Regions from separate parts of the Kitasatospora sp. NPDC096077 genome, predicted to be linked through region 2. Evidence: riboswitches for the same ligand, from Rfam matches in the RefSeq annotation. Region 2 holds a riboswitch; each other region holds the start of a gene.

Region 1 (3,798 bases), on a different contig from region 2:
GTCGGGCTGCGGGGCCTGGGGGAGGGCGGTGTAGCGGTGCGGGTGGCGGGTGGCGTAGGCCTGGTAGGCGCGCAGGACGGCGGTGACCGCGTCGTCCCCGCTGCGGCCGACGGCGGCTTCGGCCAGTCGGTCGGCGAGTTCCTCGGTGACCCGGACGGCGATGAGCCGCCGTAGTTCGGCGAGCCCGCCGCTGACGTGCTTGTACAGCGAGGGGGTGGCGACCCCGGCGCGGGCGGCGACGGAGGCGAGGGTGAGGGCCTCGGTGCCCTGGTCGTCGATGAGGGCGAGGGCGTGGTCGACGACCTGCTCGGGGGTCAGTCCTACGCGGGGCATGGTGGTGGGCTCTCCGGGGGGCGAGGGGTCAGGCGAGTTCGGCGAGGAAGGGCAGCAGGGCGTCGGCGACGGCCCGCGGGTTGTCGGCCATCGGGTAGTGCCCGGACCCCTCGATCATGACCTTCCGCGCGCCGAGCTTCTCGGCCTGGAGGTCGGCGACGGCCTCGGGCTTCGGGAAGTCGGGGTCCTTGCTGCCCATCAGCACCAGGGCGGGGCAGCGGACGGCCGCGCACCAGCCGATCGGCGCGGAGTCGCCGGTGACGTGGCCTCGGGTGGCGGTCCTGCGGCCGGGGGTGTGCAGGGCGGCGACCAGCCCGTCCACGTAGCCGTCGAGGTCGGCGGGGCGGGGGCCGGGGAAGGCCATCTTGCGGAGGTAGTAGCCCCAGATGCCGGGCCACCGGACCATCGCGGCGCCCATCACGACCATGACGCCCTTCATCAGGGCGTTGGCCCGGTGCTCGACGAAGGCGTCGATCAGCGCGATCCCGGCGACCCGCTGGGGGGCGTCCCCGGCGATCTTGACGACGGTCGCCCCGGTGTAGGACTGGCCGACCAGGACGGCCCGTTCGATGCCGAGGTGGTCGAGCAGGGCGAGGACGTCGGTGGCGACGGCGGCGGGGCTGTAGTCGTCCCAGGCGATCGAGGACTCGCCGAAGCCGCGCACGTCCATGGTGACGACCCGGTGCCCGGCCGCGGTGAGCAGCGGGTGCAGGTGCCGGTAGGCGCGGCGGGAGTCGAGCATTCCGGGGAGCAGGACGACGGGGGTGCCGTCGCCCTGCCGGGTGTCGTCGTACGCGAGCCGGCCGCCGGTGACGTCGAGGTACTGGGTGCTCGGGGTGGTGGTGCCGTTCATGGTGGGCCTCCGCTGGCTCGCTCGTTGCTGCCGATAGCCATAAAGCTAAGGCTAATAGCCTTAGCCGTCAAGCCCTCGCGAAAGCCTCCGGCAACCCCGGGCGACCCCGCTCAGGGCCCCTCGACCCGGAACGGGTCGTGCTCGCTGAGCAGCTTCTCCAGCCGGGCCTGGTCGACCCGGGCGACGGTGTCCGTGGACTCCTGCCGGTCCCGGATCACCTTGGCCAGCGTGAACGAGGAGGTGACGGTGTAGAGGAGGCCGATCCCGAGGAAGGCCCGGGTCCAGCCGCCGACGGGCAGGTAGGCGATCCCGGCGGCGAGGGCCACGGCCGAGATGGCGAAGGAGAGGACGGCCTGGGCGTAGTACGCGGCCGTGGTGCGTGACTGCATCGGTGCGCTCATGGCGTCAGGATGCGGGCGTCCGGCCGGATCGCACATGAGTAGGAGTACTCAGATGGGGCCGGTTGATTGAAGGGTCGTTCGTTGACGTCCGATCACCTGGTCCACAGCCGTCCCGGACGGATGGCTTGGAATCAGAGCCTCCTAGGATTAACGTTTGATAACGCAGCGCGGTCGTCAACGCCGTACCCAGACGGCACCGTGCGCCGTCGCCTAATCCCGCCGACCGGCCTCCGGGCAGGTCAGGGAGCCGGGGAACCACGTTCCTTGGGGTGAATCGGCGGGGCCCCGGCCCGGCCGTAGGAGACCTTCCTGCTCCGAACCCGTCAGCTAACCCGGTAGGCGCGAAGGAAGGAAAGGAGCGCGCCTCCGTGGCGTCGACGCACACCCCGGCACACCCGGCCGGCCCCGCAGCCGGTACCCAGCTCCTCGACCACCCCGTCCCGGACAGCCCCGAGGCGCTCGCACCGGAGGCCGAGGCCAACCGCCACCGGATGCCGCGTCAGACCCGCGGAGCCTCCCCGCTGCTCGGCGTCACCGCCGTCGCCGCCACCCTGGGCGCCACCGGCTTCGCCTCCGCGACCCCGGCCGCCGCGCCCGCCATCGAGGCCCAGGACGAGATCCCGGTCGCCCTGGCCGCCGACCCCGGCCTGGCGCTCGCCGCCCGGATCCAGCAGCAGGCCGACGGCCAGCGCACCGCCGCCGAGGAGACCGCCCGCGTGCAGGCCGCGCAGGAGGCGGAGGCCAAGGCCGCCGCCAAGGAGGCTGAGGCCAAGCGCGCCGCCGAGGAGGCCGAGCGGGTCAAGGCCGCCGCCCTCACCCTGCCGGTGAAGGACTACAGCCTCTCCGCCCACTACGGCCAGAGCGCCCGCTACTGGGCCCACCTGCACACCGGCCTGGACTTCGCCGCCGACACCGGCACCGCGGTCCACGCGGTCGGCCAGGGCACCATCACCTCGGCCGGCTGGTCCGGCGCGTACGGCTACCGGATCGTCGAGACCCTGCCCGACGGCACCGAGATCTGGTACTGCCACCTCTCCTCGATCATCAAGGGCTCCGGCAAGGTGACCGCCGGCCAGCAGATCGGCAAGGTCGGCGCGACCGGCAACGTGACCGGCCCGCACCTGCACCTGGAGGTCCGCCCCGGCGGCGGCGCCCCGGTCGACCCGGAGCCCTGGCTCCAGCAGCACGGCCTCAACCCGTGACCCGGTGAACCCGTAGCGGTCGGCAGTCGGCAGTCGGCAGTCGGCAGTCGGCGGTCGGCTGCCGGCGAACCCGTAGTCGAAGGCCCCGGACGCACGCGCGCACGCACGCGCGCACGCACGCGCGCACGCACGCGCGCACGCACGCGCGTCCGGGGCCTTCGCGGCACCTCACTCCGCCGGCAGCTGTGCCAGGTACGCGTCGATCTCCGCCGTCCCCGGCTCCGGCGCGAGCTCCGGGAACTCCTCGACCAGCAGCCGCGGCAGCCCGGGCACCGTCCACTCGCCGAGCAGGTCGAGCGCCGCTTCGGCCGCCGCCTCCTCGAACTCCTCGAAGCCCCCGGTCAGTTCGTCCGGCATCGGCCGCCCCAGCGCGTTCAGCTCGGCCAGGTTGCGGTAGCTGCGCCGCATCAGGCCCTGCTCCAGCAGCCGCCGCGCGCCGTCGGTGGCCATGCCGACCGACAGCACCCGGCCCGGCGCCCACCAGCCCTGCTCGTCCGGGTCGTCCAGCCATCCGGTCGGCGTCAGCGCCTGGTACCCGGCCAGGCGCTCGTCCTCGGTCAGTCCGGCGAAGCCCGCCAGCCAGTCCCGGACGGCTGCCGGGTCGGTCACGTCCACGTCGTGCGCGTGCAGCAGCACCGCGTACAGCCGGGGCCAGGTCACCAGGTCGGCGCGGTGCAGCAGCCCGACCGCCACCTCGCCCTGCCACTCGGCTTCGGCGTGCAGCCGCTCCTGCCGCTTGGCGTTGAGCCGCTTCGCGGCCCGCTGGTGGTCGACCAGCAGCCGCACCGCCTCGCCGTAGGCCAGCGGGTCCTGTTCCGGGGCGGGCTGGACGTAGAGGTGGAGCCGCTCGTACAGCAGGTGCTCCACCGCGGCGGAGGTCAGTTCGGGCCAGCCGTCGTGCATCCTGCCGTCGCCCAGTTCCAGCAGCGCGAGCACCGTGCGCAGCGGCTCCTCGGCCACCGGCGCCCGGTCCTCTCCGGCCGCCCAGGCGAGCAGGTCGGCGGCCCTG
Region 2 (3,798 bases):
TACGCCCGACTGTCCGGGCGCGGGGTGCCGTTCGTGCTGATCAACGGCTACAGCGAGAAGATCGACGCGCCGTTCATCTCGCCGGACGACCGCTCCGCGATGTGGATGGCCGTCCAGCACCTGGCCGAACTCGGGCACGAGCGGATCGGCCTGGCGGTCGGGCAGCGGCGGTACGTGCCGGTGCTTCGCAAGATCGAGGGCTTCACGGCGGCGCTGCGCGAGGTGCTCGGGCTCGGTGCGGAGGAGGCCGAGGGGCTCGTCCACCACACGCTGTTCAGCGTGGAGGGCGGGCACGCCGCGGCCGGCGCGCTGCTCGACAAGGGCTGCACGGCGATCGTCTGCGGGAGCGACATGATGGCGCTCGGGGCGATCCGGGCGGTGCGCCAGCGCGGGCTGTCGGTGCCGCAGGACGTCTCGGTGGTCGGTTTCGACGACTCGCCGCTGATCGCCTTCACCGAGCCGCCGTTGACGACCATCCGGCAGCCGGTCGAGGCGATGGCGACGGCGGCGGTGGACGCCCTGCTGGAGGAGGTCGGCGGGAACGCCGCCCAGCGCGGGGAGTTCATGTTCCAGCCGGAGCTGGTGATGCGGGGGTCCACCGGGGCCTGCGCGCGCTGAGGCTGGTGGGTCGCGTCAACTGACGGGCCCCGGAGGGCGGTTGCCTTCCGGGGCCCGTTCGCGTGCGGTCCGGCTCAGCCCTCCTGGGCGGCCCGGGTCAGCCCTCCTGGGCGGTCGGGCGGTCGGTGCTGACCCGGTGGCCGTCGGCGGCGTCGCCGGTCCGGGTCCCGGTGCGGCGGCCGCGGGCCAGGTAGTCGCGGACCACCAGCTCGACGGCGTCCTGGGGGTTCTTGGTGCCGGAGAGCAGCATCGCGTCGATCGCGAGGTTCGCGTCGAGGGTGATGGTGACCTGGGCCATGGTGACTCCTCCTCGGGTGCAGAGCAGCAGCATGCCTGCCGGGGCGGGGTTTGACCATGCGGAGGCCGGTCTCCCGGGTACGCCGAAGCCCCGGGGAGAGCGACCAGACTCTTCCCGGGGCGGTCGGTGGACGGCTGACGACCGACAGTCGATGAAATCCGTCAGCTGTCAGTCGTCATCCGTCGGCTGTCGGCCGCACGCCGACCTCGGGCTCAGACCCGGCCGGCGAAGTCCGGGGCCCAGTTGGCGACGGTCTGGAGACGGACGCCCGAGCTCGGGTTGGCGGCCTCGACGTACTGGCCGTTGCCGATGTAGATGGCGACGTGGTAGACGCCGGAGTCCTGGCCGTTGTTCGACCAGAACAGCAGGTCGCCCGGCTGCAGGCTGTCCAGCGAGACGTGGGTGCTGGCGGCGGCCTGGTCGGCGGCGACGCGCGGGACGCTGATGCCCGCGGCGCGCAGCGCGGCCTGGGTCAGGCCGGAGCAGTCCCAACCGCCGTTGCCGGTGCCGCCGTAGACGTACGCCTGGCCGACCTTCGACTGGGCGAAGGAGACCGCGGCGGCCATGCTGCCGGTGGCGGCCGGGGCCGGGGTCTGGGTCTGGGTCTGGGGAGCCGGCTTGGCGGCGGGCTTGGCCGGCTTCGAGGTGGACGGCTTGCTCTGGTCGATCGGCTTGGCGTTCACGGCACCGCCGTTCGAGGCCTGGCCGGACTTCTGCGAGCGGTCGAACCAGGTGAAGTCGGAGCCGGACTTGGCGGTGCCGGAGGCCTGGCCGGCCTGGGCCGCGCCGCCGTCACCGAAGGTCAGCTGCTGACCCGGGTAGATGGTGTCCGGACCCTCGGTCAGGGTGCCGCGGTTGAGCTCGTAGAGCCGCTGCCAGCCGCCCTGGACGTTGTGCTTGTCGGCGATCGTGGACAGCCAGTCGCCGTCGACGACGGTGTAGCCGCCGGCCTGGGCCTGCGCCTGGCGCTTCTGGGCCCAGGTGCTGTCGGCGGATCCGGTGGACGGGGTGGCGGACGCGGAGTCACCGGAGGCCTGGGCCTGGTCCTGGGCGGGCGCGGCCGGCTTGGCGGGCTTCGCGGCCTGGGAGCCGCCCTGGGCGGGCTTGGCGGCGGGCTTGCTGGTGGCACCGGCGGCGGCACCGGTGGAGGCGCCGGCCGAGGTGTCGACGGACGCCGCGGCGCCGCCCTTGGTCAGCCCGGCCTGGACCGAGCAGACCGGCCAGGCGCCGGGGCCCTGCGAGGCGAGGACCTTCTCGGCGACGGCGATCTGCTGGTCCTTGGTGGCCTGGTTGGCCTGCGGGGCGTAGGCGGTGCCGCCGAAGGCGGCCCAGGTGCTGGAGGTGAACTGCAGGCCGCCGTAGAAGCCGTTGCCGGTGTTGATGCTCCAGTTGCCGGTGCTCTCGCACTGGGCGACCTTGTCCCAGGTGGAGACCGGGGCGGCGTTGGCGGTGCCGGTGGTGAGGCAGGGGACGGTGAGGCCGACGCCGGCGACGCCGAGGGCGGCGATGACGCGACGGGTGCGGCTGGACAGGCGGTTGCCGTTGGAAGGCAGCATGAAGACGCGGTCCTCTCCCACGCCTGCGAGGTGAGCTGTCGGATTCGGGCTGGAGTTGCCCGGCCGCGCTTCTGCGCGGCTTCACCCCTAGCCCTGGACCGTTTCCGGGAAATGGTCCGGGGCGACTTACCTGTGGTTCCCCCGCTCCTGCCGTGATGCGTTTTCGCGCTGCCAGGACATCCGACGGCAGGACTCGGCGTCGCGGATGAACTGGGTCCGTGTGGTCACGAACGGGGAGCACGTTAAGCAGACTTAAGTTCAAACTGCAAATACCTGTGATGCGCATCACGGTTTAGTGTGGAATGCCAAATGGGCCGTAATTCATGATCGAAATTGATCATTTACCGGCAATGTCGCGCTGGATTCTCATAACTGGCTCCGCCTCAGAAGTGAAGTGACGGAGTGTTGAAGCGCAATGGGGGCGTGCGGTGGAACCTGGGGAGCGACGGCGGAGCGCGGGCGCGACAGCGCGCGGGCTATTCATCGACAAAGGCGCCGGAAACGGACATTGCGCCGCATTGACCGCTTAACTCTCCTGCGGGGCAATCCGCGCACGCCGGAAGGGCCCGGAACGCGATCGTTCCGGGCCCTTCGGTGGTGTGGGGTGGCCGCGACGCCGTCGCGGGTGCGCGGACGGGCCTCCGTCAGCCCTCCACGGGCCCCTCGGCGGCCGCGTGGGCCCGCCGGGAGCCCTCCCCGGCGCCGACGGTGGTGGCGGCCTCCGCCTCGGCCTCGGCCAGCTCCTCGGCCGTCGGCGTCGGCAGGGCGGCCAGGTAGGTGGAGGCGATCAGCTGGCCGACGGCCGAGTAGGCGCCCAGCGGCGCGGCCGACGGGCAGCCGGTCTCCTCGGCGGCCGTGGCGAGCAGCTCGGAGTCCGCCTCCGGGCCGATCACCAGCGGGGCCAGCGCCGGACGCTGGGAGCCGGTCTCCTTGAGGTGGTTGACGGCCCCGGCGACCGAGCCGGGCACGTCGAGCGCCGCGGCGACGACCGGGACGGCCAGCCGGGCGGCCAGCAGCACGCCGGTGATCCCGGCCGCGGCGGCCGCCTCCTCGCCGCCGACGGTGGTAAGGACCACGCCGTCCGCGGCGGTCGCGATGGCGAACAGCCGGGCCCGGTCGGCCCGGGCCAGCCCGGCCTCGGACAGTCGTACGTGGACGGCCTCGGCGAGCAGCGGGTGCGGGCCCAGGGTGTCCGTGACGGTCGCGCCGTACTCGGCGGCGAGGGCGTGAAGCCCGGTCAGGAAGTCGTGCGGACCGGGCACCAGCGGCACCACGACGGGCGTCGGCAGTCCGGCCTCGGCGGCCGCCGCCAGCAGCTCCGCGACG
Region 3 (3,798 bases), on a different contig from region 2:
AGCCGCACTGCACCGGCGTCGGCAAGGCGCTGCTCGCCCAGCTGCCGGAGGACGAGGCACGCGCGATCCTGGGCCCCAACCCGCTTCCCGCGCACACCGAGTACACCCTCACCGACCCGCAGCAGCTGATGGACCAGCTCGCCGAGGCGCGCGAGCGCGGGTACGTGGTCGACGACCAGGAGCAGGAGATCGGCGTCCGCTGCATCGCGCTCGCGGTGCCCGGCGCGCCGACACCCACCGCGTTGTCGGTGTCCGGCCCGGAGGCCCGGATCCGGGCCCTGGAGGAGCAGGCGGGGGAGTCCGCGCTGGTACCGGTGATGCACCAGATCGCGGCCCGGCTCGGGCAGGTCCTGGCGCCCTGACCTCCGGGTCCACTGACGTGATGCCCCGTCAATTCATCTGCACAGCACGGGTGGAGACGCAAGAACCGGCAGCCGCCCGACCTCGGGGAGGTCGGGAGGCTGCCGGTTCCTGAGAGCGGCTGGTCCTGGGGGTCGGCTGGCCTCGACGGCCTACGCGACGGCCTAGCGGTAGACGCGCACGTAGTCGGCGGAGAAGCTGATCGGGGTGTTCCCCTGCGGCGCCGGGTGGTACTTTCCGGCGCTCACCGAGAGGTTGAGGATCAGGTACGCCGAGAAGTTGGCGCCCACGCCCTTGTTGTCCGAGTACACCTTGACGCCGTTGACGTACCAGTCCACCGAGTTGGCGCCGTAGTAGGTGCCGATGGTCACCCACTGGTCCGCGGCGACGGCCTTGGCGTCGGTGTAGTACTCCGGGTTGCTGGGGTTGACGTGGTTGGTCAGCTCCAGCAGGTTCGGGTTGTCCGGGTGGTACTCGAAGGAGTCGATCTCCCCGTTGCCGTTCTTCCAGGTCCACAGGGCGGGCCAGGCGCCGGCCACGGAGGGCATCTTGACCCGGGCCTCGGCGTAGTCGCCGGTCTTGACCTGGAAGCCCTCCGCGGAGCCCTCGGTGGTCAGGAAACCGGTGTTCCAGGACTGCTGGCCGTTCTCCAGGGCGGGCCCGCCCGGGGTGGCGGTGAAGGTGGCGACGCCGTTCGCGACGGTGACGTTGTTCTTGTTCAGCCAGTCGAGCTTGTTGTCGCCCGGGTTGTGGTTGCCGTACTTGTACGCGGTGCTCTTGTCACCGACCCAGCGCTGGCCCCAGGCGATCGGGCCGTTGAACTCGTCGGACCAGGTCAGCGACTTGCCGGCGATCGGGGAGGACGGCGCCGGGGTGCTCGGGGTCGCGGTGGCGCTCGGGGTCGGGGTCGGGGTGACGCTCGGGGAGGGCTGCGCGGTGGGGGCGGTGGTCGGGACCGGGGTCGGGGACGGCTTGGCGGTCGGGGTCGGCGCCGGGGTCGGGGTCGGCGTCGCGGTACCGGCGCGGGAGACCACCAGCTGCTGCGAGGGCAGGTTGTGCCAGGCGCCGCCGAGGTCCTGCCAGAAGCCGAACTGATTGTACGTCCCGGCGGGCAGGGTGCGCGCGCCGCTGGTGAAGCTGAACCCGCTCGGGCATATCTGCACGTTGCTCGCGTTGCCCGGGAAGTCCAGGTTGGTGCCGCGGGCGTCGCGGACGCCGACGCCGACGGTCTTCGCGGTGACGCAGGACGAGGAGTGCAGGGCCAGCGAAGCGGTGGTGGCCTGGCCGGCGACCATGGCGGCGGGGGCGAGCCGGTCCTGGGTGACGGTCGGGGCGGTGGCGGCCTGGGCGCCGGACGGCAGCGCGAACAGGCCGGCGCCGGTGATCGCGATCGCGCCGGTGGCGGCGAGGGCGGCGTTACGGCCGCGGTGGGAGGGACGGGCGTGGCGGGGCGCGCGACGGCGCCCGGCAGGCTGGTGCATGGCGGGTCCTCTGCGACGCCTGCGAGGTGAGCTGTCGGATTCGGGCTGCAGTTGCCCGGCCGCCTGTGGAGCGGCTTCACCCCTAGCCACGGCCCGCACGCTGGTGCGTACGGGCCGGGCGCTGACCTTGGTTCCCCCGCTCCCGTCCGCTGTGGTGCTCGAGTGCCCGCCGGCGGGTGGACGGGACTCGGCGTCCCGGCGGCGGGGTCCGCGACGGCGGACGACCGTTGCAGGCTAGGCAGTCCGTCCGTGAACGGACAACTGGATCCGGCCGGTTGTCGCACAGCTCACAGTGGTGTCGATCAACGACGCTGCGTGGTCGGCGAGTTGATCAATCCCCGGGCGGTGCCCGGAGGCTCACCCAAGGGCTCGACCGAAGTTCGACCGGGGACTCGGCGAAGGGATCAGCCAAGGGCTCGGCCAAGGGCACGGCCGGAGCTTCAGCCGAGCCAGGCGGCGACCTGGGCCTCGGCGTCCGGCGCCCAGGCCAGCTCCAGGTGGTTGAGCCCGGTGAGCAGCCGGGTGCCGCCGACCGTCGCGATGCCGGTGGTGTCCAGGGCGCTCGCGGTGAACACGATGCCGTCGCTAGGTCCGCGGTTCTCGTTCAGCACGCCCGGGATGTCGGCCGACCCGCCCGCGAGGAGGTAGGTGGGCACCGAGGCCGGGATCCCGGCCCGCTGGAGCGGCGCGATCAGCGAGCCGGCGTCGACGGCCGCCTGGATGCCCTGGCCGGAGGTGTAGAAGCCCTGGCCGCCGTAGTAGGTGGTCCACCAGTCCTGGGCGGTGGTGTCCACCCCGTAGGTCGCGTCCCAGCGGGCCAGCAGCTGGCGCTGGCCCGGGTAGCAGTCGCTGCCGCCGGTCGGCAGCACGCCGAGGCAGGGCTGCGCCGTGTACGTTCCGTAACAGGTCATGTACAGGTGCGGGGAGGGCGCGTTGGCGGTGCCCCCGCAGGCCGGCCAGGTGGCCAGGTCGAAGTCCCAGCCGTGTGCGTAGACGTAGTCGAGCCCGCCGTTCGGCCCGCCGAGGGTGATCAGGCGGCGCACGTCGCCCGCGTACGCCTGTCCCCGCGCCGGGCGCACCGAGGACACGTACGCCCGGGCCGCCACCTCGCCCTTGCTCCAGGCCACCACGTCGACCCGGGGGACGCCGAGCCGGGCCCGGATCAGGGCGAGCGCGTCGCCGACGGCCTGGGCCTGGAGCAGGTTGTCGCCCTGCTTGTGGGCGAAGCCGACGGCGAAGACCCGGCGGCCGGTGCTGGCCAGGTACTGGGCCAGGCCGGTGGAGGGGCAGGCGGACGCCCCACAGGTGCCGCTCTCCCCCGGGTTCGCCCAGGCCCGGTCGGCGTTGTCGTTGGCGCCGTGGACCAGCAGGACGGGCGTGCCGGTGCCGCCGGCGTCCCAGCCGGTGGCCGAGTAGAGCAGGAAGCGTGCCGAGGAGGGCTCGCCGGTGCCGAAGTAGGTGCGGCGGGCGCCGTCCTGGTCACCGCGGCCGTCGGCGGGGTACTGCTCGGGGCCGAAACCCGGGGTGGGGTCGAGGTAGCGCTCGACCTTCGCCCAGCCGTTGCCGGGGGCGGGGAAGGTCGCTTCGAGGGTGAGGGGGACGGCGGTCGCCGTGGCTGCGGTAGGGGCCGCGCCGGCGGTGGGGGCGCCGAGGAGGAGGGCGGTGAGGGTCAGCAGCAGCGCGACGAGTGCGGCGGGGACGCGTCCGGCGGGGGTCCGGGCGGGCGTCCGGGCGGGGCTCCGGGCCGGGAGCCCGGCTGCGGCGCTGGTGGGGGCACTGGTGGGGGCACGTCTCATGGGCGTGGACGGTAGGACCGGCGCGTCGTCCGTGCCCATGTGCCGGTCGCACACCGCGGGCGGCCGGGCGATGGCGGACCGTACCGTGGCGCGGGGCCGCCCGAGTCCGCCCGGTCGGATAAATTGGAACCCTGGCGTTTTCCGCGGTGCACAAAGAGCAC

What was found. Region 2 has a riboswitch for cyclic di-AMP ahead of ABTZ03_RS12135 (transglycosylase family protein). Riboswitches for the same ligand answer to the same signal wherever they lie in the genome.
Region 1: linked by a shared signal. The riboswitch ahead of ABTZ03_RS16035 (M23 family metallopeptidase) and the one ahead of ABTZ03_RS12135 (transglycosylase family protein) in region 2 are both predicted to bind cyclic di-AMP.
Region 3: linked by a shared signal. The riboswitch ahead of ABTZ03_RS15435 (glycoside hydrolase family 16 protein) and the one ahead of ABTZ03_RS12135 (transglycosylase family protein) in region 2 are both predicted to bind cyclic di-AMP.

What each region holds. Positions count from the first base shown of each region.
Region 1 is NZ_JBEOSV010000014.1:128,111-131,908, forward strand. Features, by position in the region: gene ABTZ03_RS16020 (TetR/AcrR family transcriptional regulator) at 1-333, opposite strand, end outside; gene ABTZ03_RS16025 (alpha/beta fold hydrolase) at 362-1,186, opposite strand; gene ABTZ03_RS16030 (YiaA/YiaB family inner membrane protein) at 1,297-1,587, opposite strand; cyclic di-AMP (ydaO/yuaA leader) riboswitch at 1,785-1,943, shown strand; gene ABTZ03_RS16035 (M23 family metallopeptidase) at 1,956-2,789, shown strand; gene ABTZ03_RS16040 (hypothetical protein) at 2,958-3,798, opposite strand, start outside.
Region 2 is NZ_JBEOSV010000009.1:193,072-196,869, forward strand. Features, by position in the region: gene ABTZ03_RS12125 (LacI family DNA-binding transcriptional regulator) at 1-618, shown strand, start outside; gene ABTZ03_RS12130 (hypothetical protein) at 716-916, opposite strand; gene ABTZ03_RS12135 (transglycosylase family protein) at 1,129-2,472, opposite strand; cyclic di-AMP (ydaO/yuaA leader) riboswitch at 2,480-2,642, opposite strand; gene ABTZ03_RS12140 (hypothetical protein) at 3,117-3,798, opposite strand, start outside.
Region 3 is NZ_JBEOSV010000013.1:156,042-159,839, reverse strand. Features, by position in the region: gene ABTZ03_RS15440 (IclR family transcriptional regulator) at 1-362, shown strand, start outside; gene ABTZ03_RS15435 (glycoside hydrolase family 16 protein) at 525-1,841, opposite strand; cyclic di-AMP (ydaO/yuaA leader) riboswitch at 1,850-1,957, opposite strand; gene ABTZ03_RS15430 (esterase/lipase family protein) at 2,282-3,637, opposite strand.